Regions from separate parts of the Burkholderia sp. MSh2 genome, predicted to be linked through region 1. Evidence: predicted binding sites of a transcription regulator. Region 1 holds the regulator's gene; the other holds the start of a gene.
The links. Region 1 encodes LexA, which represses DNA repair genes until DNA is damaged. Its sites were predicted from a motif close to ACTGTATNNNNATACAGT; they were not measured.
Positions count from the first base shown of each region.

Region 2: the regulator LexA is predicted to act here: its motif matches at 2,295-2,312, upstream of imuA (translesion DNA synthesis-associated protein ImuA).

Region 1 is NZ_JPGM01000022.1:73,174-77,176, reverse strand. It holds gene cysT (sulfate ABC transporter permease subunit CysT) at 1-712, opposite strand, end outside; gene GQ57_RS15080 (sulfate ABC transporter substrate-binding protein) at 836-1,873, opposite strand; gene lexA (transcriptional repressor LexA) at 2,138-2,785, shown strand; gene GQ57_RS15070 (hypothetical protein) at 2,812-3,147, shown strand; gene GQ57_RS15065 (DUF2939 domain-containing protein) at 3,177-3,875, shown strand; gene GQ57_RS15060 (universal stress protein) at 3,963-4,003, opposite strand, start outside.
Region 2 is NZ_JPGM01000046.1:23,552-27,554, reverse strand. It holds gene GQ57_RS26805 (ABC transporter substrate-binding protein) at 1-244, shown strand, start outside; gene GQ57_RS26800 (ABC transporter permease) at 385-1,281, shown strand; gene GQ57_RS26795 (ABC transporter ATP-binding protein) at 1,283-2,077, shown strand; gene imuA (translesion DNA synthesis-associated protein ImuA) at 2,326-3,033, shown strand; gene GQ57_RS26785 (Y-family DNA polymerase) at 2,966-4,003, shown strand, end outside.

The sequences.
Region 1 (4,003 bases):
TGGTAATGATGAGCAGCGACGTAATCTCGGATTTCATCGGCACGTTGCCGGCGATGAAGATCACCGAGCCGTATTCGCCGAGCGCGCGCGCGAACGCCAGCGCGAAACCGGTCAGGAGCGCCGGCAGCACGGCCGGCAGCACCACGCGGCGGAACGTCAGCCAGCGCGACGCGCCGAGGCACGCGGCCGCCTCTTCCTGCTCGCGCTCGAAATCCTCCAGCACCGGCTGCACCGTGCGCACGACGAACGGCAGCCCGATGAAGGTCAGCGCGACCAGCACGCCGGCGGGCGTGAACGCGATCTTGATGCCGAGCGGCGCGAGATACTGGCCGACCCAGCCGTTGGTCGCATAGACGGCCGCGAGCGAAATGCCGGCGACCGAGGTGGGCAGCGCGAACGGCAGATCGACGATCGCGTCGACGATGCGCTTGAGCGGGAACGTGTAGCGCACCAGCACCCATGCGACGAGGAAGCCGAACACGGCGTTGATCAATGCGCCGCCGAGCGCGGCCGAGAACGTCAGCCGGTAGGACGCGAGCACGCGCGGCGACGTGACGGCGGTGACGAACTGGTCCCACGACAGCGTCGCGGTCTTCAGGAACGTGGCGGCGAGCGGAATCAGCACCACGAGGCTCAAATAGGCCACCGTGATGCCTAGCGTCACGCCGAAACCGGGCAGCGCGCTCGGCTTGCGAAAGGTGTACGTCGTCATCGGATGCTCTTGCTGGGTCGATGCAGCTCATGGGTCCGACGCAAACGCCGGCGCAATGCAATTGCGCCGGCGGCCCGTCGGGGATGCGGCGCGCTGTCGTGGCGCGCCGCTGTCGTTATGGCGTTACTGCGGCTTGTAGATCGAATCGAACACGCCGCCGTCCGCGAAATGCGTCTTCTGCGCATTCGTCCAGCCGCCGAACGTGTCGTCGACCGTGTACAGCTTCAGCTTCGGGAACTGCTTCGTGAGCTCCGCCGGCACGTTCTTCGAACGCGGGCGATAGTAGTTGCGCGCCGCGATCTCCTGGCCCTGCGGGCTGTACAGGAAGTTCAGGTACGCTTCGGCCAGCTTGCGCGTGCCCTTCTTGTCCACCACCTTGTCGACCACCGCGACGGGCGGTTCGGCCAGGATGCTCACCGACGGCACCACGATCTCGAACTTGTCGGTGCCGAATTCCTTGACCGACAGGAACGCCTCGTTTTCCCACGCGATCAGCACGTCGCCGATCCCGCGCTGCACGAAGCTCGTCGTCGCGCCCCGCGCGCCCGAATCGAGCACGCCCGCATTCTTGTAGAGCTTCGTGACGAATTCCTTGGCCGTCTGCTCGTTGCCGCCCGGCTTGTGCTGCGCGTACGCCCACGCGGCCAGGTAGTTCCAGCGCGCGCCGCCCGACGTCTTCGGGTTCGGCGTGACGATCGAGATGCCCGGCTTGGTCAGGTCTTCCCAGTCCTTGATCCCCTTCGGATTGCCCTTGCGCACGAGAAACACGATCGTCGACGTATACGGCGACGCGTTGTCCGGCAGGCGCTTCTGCCAGTCCTTGTTGACGAGCCCCTTGTTCGCGAGCGCATCGATGTCGTAGGCCAGCGCCAGCGTGACGACGTCGGCCTGCAGGCCGTCGAGCACCGAGCGCGCCTGCGCGCCCGAACCGCCGTGCGACTGCTTGAAGTTGACGGTCTCGCCCGTCTTCGCCTTCCACTCCTTGCCGAACGCCTGGTTGAAGTCCTGATACAGCTCGCGCGTCGGGTCGTACGACACGTTCAGGAAAGTCGTATCGGCCCACGCATGCGACGCGACGCCCAGCACCGCCGCCGCGCCCAGCGCGAGTGTTGCGATCAGGCGGCCCACTCCGCCCACCAGCCCCGTATTGCGCTTCGCCATCCTTGGTTCTCCAGTGTTGTCGGTATTGCGATGTCGGGCCAGTCTAACGAACGGGTTACATGATTAAAAATAATCGTTCCTTATTTTTTAATACTCAAAAGTGCTAACGCAGACGGGATGGACGGTTGCGGCAGATGAACCGGCGTCAGGACGTCGCGAAATCGCGGCGGAACCGGCGCGATCGCGTCGAACCTCACGTAACACTTGAAATTCGCGGAGTACTGTATAAAAATACAGCTCACTGTCTATCCATACAGTTGAGCCATGACCAAACTCACCGCCCGTCAGCAGCAAGTGTTCGACTTGATCCGCCGCGCGATCGAGCGCTCCGGATTCCCGCCCACCCGCGCCGAGATCGCGGCCGAACTGGGCTTCAGTTCGCCGAATGCGGCCGAGGAGCACCTGCGCGCACTGGCGCGCAAGGGCGTCATCGAGCTGGCCGCCGGCGCGTCGCGCGGCATCCGCCTGCTCGGCATCGACGACGCCCCGCACCAGTTCACGCTGCCGCACGCCGGCCTGATGCAGTTGTCGCTGCCGCTCGTCGGCCGCGTCGCAGCCGGCAGCCCGATCCTCGCGCAGGAACACATCTCGCAGCATTACGCGTGCGATCCCGCGCTGTTCTCCAGCAAGCCCGACTACCTGCTGAAGGTGCGCGGCCTGTCGATGCGCGATGCCGGCATTCTCGACGGCGACCTCCTCGCCGTGCAGAAACGCACGGAAGCGAAGGACGGCCAGATCATCGTCGCGCGTCTCGGCGACGACGTCACGGTCAAGCGCCTGATGCGCCGGCCGGGCGGTCTCGAGCTGATCGCGGAGAACCCCGATTACGAAAACATCTTCGTCAAGGCCGGCAGCGCGGAATTCGCGCTGGAAGGCATCGCCGTCGGGCTGATTCGCTCGGGCGAACTCTGACATTCCGTCTCGCTGAGGAGAACATCATGGAACGCCTTGCCCGCCTGCTGCCTTTCCGCCAATTCGGTCGCCTGCGTCATCTGCGCGGCCGCACGCCCTGCGCGCCGCTATCCGCGGCCGCGCCGGTGCAAGAAGAAATCGCAGTCGAACGGCAGGCGCCCCTGCTGCCGTCGGCGCTCCCCGCTTTCGCGCGGGTGTCGCTGAACGCCGGCCTGAATCACGCGGAACCCGCGCGCCGCGCGCCGGTACGCGTGTATCACGGCCGTTCCCGCCTGATCATGGTCGGCACGATCGATGCCGTATGCCGCATGATCGACCGCTGCATCGCAGAGGAACGATCGGCCGCGCAAAACGGTCTCTGATTGCGGAACATTCCCGCACCGGAGGCAACGTGACCGTATCGCCGGGCCGCGCATCGCGGCTCAAGCCCCTGCTGATCGTCGTGCTGGCCGTCGCGGTCATTGCGGCGATCGGCTATGCGTACGCGTCGCCGTATGTCGCGCTCGGTCGTCTGAAATCGGCGATCGATGCGCGCGACGCGCAGGTCATCAGTGAATACGTGGATTTTCCGTCGCTGCGCATCAGCCTCAAGCAGCAGGTCACGGAAGAACTGATGCGCCGGATCGACGCGGTGAAGAAAGACAATCCGCTCGCGATGATCGGCGCACTGATCGGGTCCGCGCTGATCGGCCCGCTGGTCGATGCGTATACGACCCCGGAGGGCGTGGCCGCACTGATGAGCGGCTTGCCGCCGCGCGGCACGCCGGACGAGCGTCCACCTGAATGGTCGAATCTGCCGCCTGGCCATGCACCGGGCAACGCGTCGGCCAGCCCGGCCCCGGCAAGTGCCGCCGTTGCGGGCAGCAACACGGGCGCCGCGTCATTGCCGGCTCCGGCCTCTGCCGCGCCGGCCGGCCCGGGCGATCCGGAGAATCCGCCGCACCGGCAGCAAACCAGCGCCGGCTACCGGAACATCGACGAGTTCGTCGTGACCTACCAGCGCAGTGCCGACGGCACACGCTATGCGGCTATCTTCCACCGCTTCGGCCTGTTCTCGTGGAAGTTGTCTGCGATCGACCTGCACGCGTAACGGCTCGCGGTCGGCGCCCGCGCGGTTGATCCGGCGTGGCGCCCGACCCGCGCGAATCGCCGGCCAGGCCGCCATCGCATCAGACGATCATTTGCCGCTCGCCGTGGCCGCTTCACGCTCGCGCGCCA
Region 2 (4,003 bases), on a different contig from region 1:
CGTCGCCGGCGACACCGACAGCGTGAAGCGCGGCGGCATCGCGGCGCTCGGCATCAACTACGGCGACCTCGGCCGGCAGACCGGCAAGGTCGTCGCGCGCATCCTGAAGGGCGAGAAGCCGGGCGCGATCGCCTCGGAGACGAGCAGCAACCTCGAATTGTTCGTCAATACGGGCGCCGCCGCGAAGCAGGGCGTGACGCTGTCGTCGGATCTCGTCAAGGAAGCCAGGACGGTCATCAAGTAAGCCGCGGCCCGGGCACCGCGCCTTGCCGGCCCGATCCGGGCCCGAACGACACCGCCGGACGGGCGGCGCCTACCCGGGGCCGCCCGTTCGCTTCGCCCGGCCGTACACGTCCGGCCGGGAAGCAACAGGATTTCCCCATCATGTCTCTGTTCTCGTTACTAGGCGCGCTGGAGATCGGCCTGATCTTCAGTCTCGTCGCCCTCGGGGTGCTGATCTCGTTTCGCATCCTCAACTTCCCCGACCTCACCGTCGACGGCAGTTTTCCGCTCGGCGGGGCCGTCGCCGCGACGCTGATCTCCGCCGGCTACGACCCGTTCTCGGCGACGGCGCTCGCGATCGTCGCGGGCGCGCTGGCCGGTTTCGTCACGGGCTGGCTCAACGTGCGCCTGAAGATCATGGATCTGCTCGCCAGCATCCTGATGATGATCGCGCTCTATTCGGTGAACCTGCGGATCATGGGCCGGCCGAACGTGCCGCTCATCACCGAGCCGACGCTGTTCACCATGCTGCAGCCCGACTGGCTGCCCGACTACGTGCTGCGTCCGGCGCTGCTCGCGATCGTCGTCGTGGTCGCGAAGCTCGGCCTCGACTGGTTCTTCTCGTCGCAGCTCGGCCTCGCGATGCGCGCGACCGGCGCGAACCCGCGGATGGCGCGCGCGCAAGGCATCGCGACGGGCCGCGCGACGCTCGCCGGGATGGCGCTGTCGAACGCGCTCGTCGCGCTTGCCGGCGCGCTGTTCGCGCAGACGCAGGGCGGCTCGGACATCTCGATGGGGATCGGCACGATCGTGATCGGGCTGGCCGCGGTGATCATCGGCGAGACGCTGCTGCCCGCGCGCCGGCTGGTGCTGACCACGCTCGCGGTCGTGCTCGGCGCGATCGTCTACCGCTTCTTCATCGCGCTCGCGCTGAACAGCGAATTCATCGGGCTGAAGGCGCAGGATCTGAACCTCGTGACGGCCGCGCTCGTCACGATCGCGCTGGTGCTGCCGGCGACGCGCAAGAAGCTGTTCGCGCGCAAGAACAGGGGAGCCTGACATGCTGTCCGCACAAGACCTGACACTGACCTTCAACCCCGGCACGCCGATCGAGACGCGCGCGCTGCGCGGACTGTCGCTCGAGATTCCCGACGGCCAGTTCGTCGCGGTGATCGGCTCGAACGGCGCCGGCAAGTCGACCTTCCTCAATGCGATCAGCGGCGACCAGCCGGTCGATGCGGGACGCATCGCGATCGACGGTGCCGACGTGACGCGCAAGGCCGCGTGGGATCGCGCGCACCTCGTCGCGCGCGTGTTCCAGGATCCGATGGCCGGCACCTGCGAGGCGCTGACGATCGAGGAGAACATGGCGCTCGCGATGGCGCGCGGCGTGCGGCGCGGCTTCCGGGCCGCGCTCGACCGCCCGTCGCGCGAACTGTTCCGCGACAAGCTGCGGCTCCTGAATCTCGGTCTCGAGAACCGGCTGACCGACCGGATCGGGCTGCTGTCGGGCGGCCAGCGGCAGGCCGTGAGCCTGCTGATGGCGTCGCTGCGGCCGTCGCGGATCCTGCTGCTCGACGAACACACGGCCGCGCTCGACCCGAAGACGGCCGCGTTCGTGCTGGAGCTGACCGCGCGCATCGTCGCCGAGAGCCGGCTGACGACGATGATGGTCACGCACAGCATGCGGCAGGCGCTCGACTACGGCGACCGCACGGTGATGCTGCACCAGGGGCAGGTCGTGCTCGACGTGTCGGGCGACGCGCGCAAGGGGCTCGACGTGCCCGACCTGCTGCAGATGTTCGAGAAGGTGCGTCACGAGCAGCTCGACGACGACGCGCTGCTGCTCGGCTGACGGGCGGCTGGCGGGGCGGCGCGGCGCGCGATGCCGCGTCGCGCCGGGTCGCCCGCGGGCAGGCCGCGCCGGCCCGGCGGGGGCGCGCCCGGATGCGCTCGGGCATGCACGCCCCGGCGCGGGGTAACATGACGGCCGCGCCGGGTTCTCCGCAGATTTTCCTCTGACGAAAACCGGTTTCGCACCGGCGCTGTGCGACGCAGGCGCATTACCATATACTGTATATCCATACAGTTGTGGGTGGCGTCATGCTCGCATCCTCCATTTCTCCCGAATCCCTTCATCCGTCGCTCTGGCGCGGCTCGCAGCTCGCGCGCGGCGGTCCGCGCACGATCGAGACCGGCTTCGCATCGCTGTCGGCCGAGTTGCCGGGCGGCGGCTGGCCGGTCGGCGGGCTCGTCGAACTGCTGGCCGCGCAGCCGGGCTGCGGCGAGATGCGGCTGCTTGCACCCGCGCTTGCGCGCACCGTCAGCGCGCGGCGTCCGCTCGCGCTCGTCGCGCCGCCGCAAGCGCCGCATGCGACCGCGCTCGCCAGTCTCGGTGTGCCGGCCGACGCGCTGCTGTGGCTGCGCGCCGGCAGCCGCACCGATGCGCTGTGGGCCGCCGAGCAGGCGCTCAAGACCGGCTGTTGCGGCGCGCTCCTGCTCTGGCAGGACCCGCGGCCCGATGCGCTGCGGCGCCTGCATCTCGCGGCCGCGCGCACGGGCGACACGCTGTTCGTGATGCTGCGCCCGCTGTCGGCCGCACGGCAGCCGTCGCCGGCCGTGCTGCGCGTCGCGCTGCATCCGGTGCCGGGCGGCGTGTCGCTCGATCTCGTCAAGCGCCGCGGGCCCGCGCGCGGCGAGCCGCTCGTGCTCGATTTGCCGTCGCCCATCGTGGAGAGCCGCTATGCGCGTCTTGCTCGGCATCCATCTGCCGCGCCTGCCGCTCGACGTGTGCGCCCCGCCGCCGTCTGACGGCGCGGCGGACGATGCGGACGATGCGGACGGCGGCGGCGCGGGCTGCGCGGTGCTCGAACAGGGCGCCGTGCTGATCGCCGACGCGGCCGCGCGCCGGCATGGCGTGCGCGCGGGCATGAAGCGCGGCGGCGTGCTGACGCTCGCGCCCGCGACCCGGCTCGTCGAACGCGATCCCGCGCGCGAGGCCGATGCGCTGCGCGCGGTCGCGCTCGCGTTGCTGCGCTTCTCGCCGTGCGTCGCGCTCGACGACGAAGCCACGCTGATCGTCGACGTCGGCCCGAGCCTGCGCCTGTTTGGCGGCCTGCCGTCGCTGTGCCGCCAGGTGCGCGCGACGCTCGCGGCGCTCGGCTATGCGGCGCGCCTGTCCGCCGCGCCGACCGGGCGCGGCGCGTGGCTGCTCGCGCGTACGTCGGCGCGTGCGCGCATCCGGCGCCGCATCGCGAGCGGGCCCTCGCTCGTCCGTTCGCTCGACCGGCTGCCCTGCGTGCTGCTGCCCGATGCGCGTCCGTATGCGGGCTGGTTCGACGGCCTCGGCTGCCGCACGCTCGCCGACCTGCGCCGCCTGCCGCGCGCGGGGCTGCAGCGCCGTTGCGGCCCCGCGTTGCTGGCCGCGCTCGATCGCGCGTACGGCGACGCGGTCGAGCCGCTTGCGTGGATGGCCGTGCCGCCTGTGTTCGACGTGCGGCTCGAATTGCCGGAGCGCGTCGAATACGCGGAAGCCGTGCTGTTCGCCGCGCGCCGGCTCGTCGTGCAGCTCTGCGGCTGGCTGGCCGCGCGGCAACTGTCGCTGGCGGCGATGACGTTCGATCTCGAGCACGAGCGCGGCCGCCAGGCCGTGCCGCCGACGCCGCTCGCGCTCGCGTTCGCCGCCCCCGTGCGCGACGAAACGCATTTCATGCGGCTGCTCGGCGAGCGGCTCGCGCGCGTCGAGTTGCCGGCCGCGGTGATCGCGGTGCGTCTGACGGCC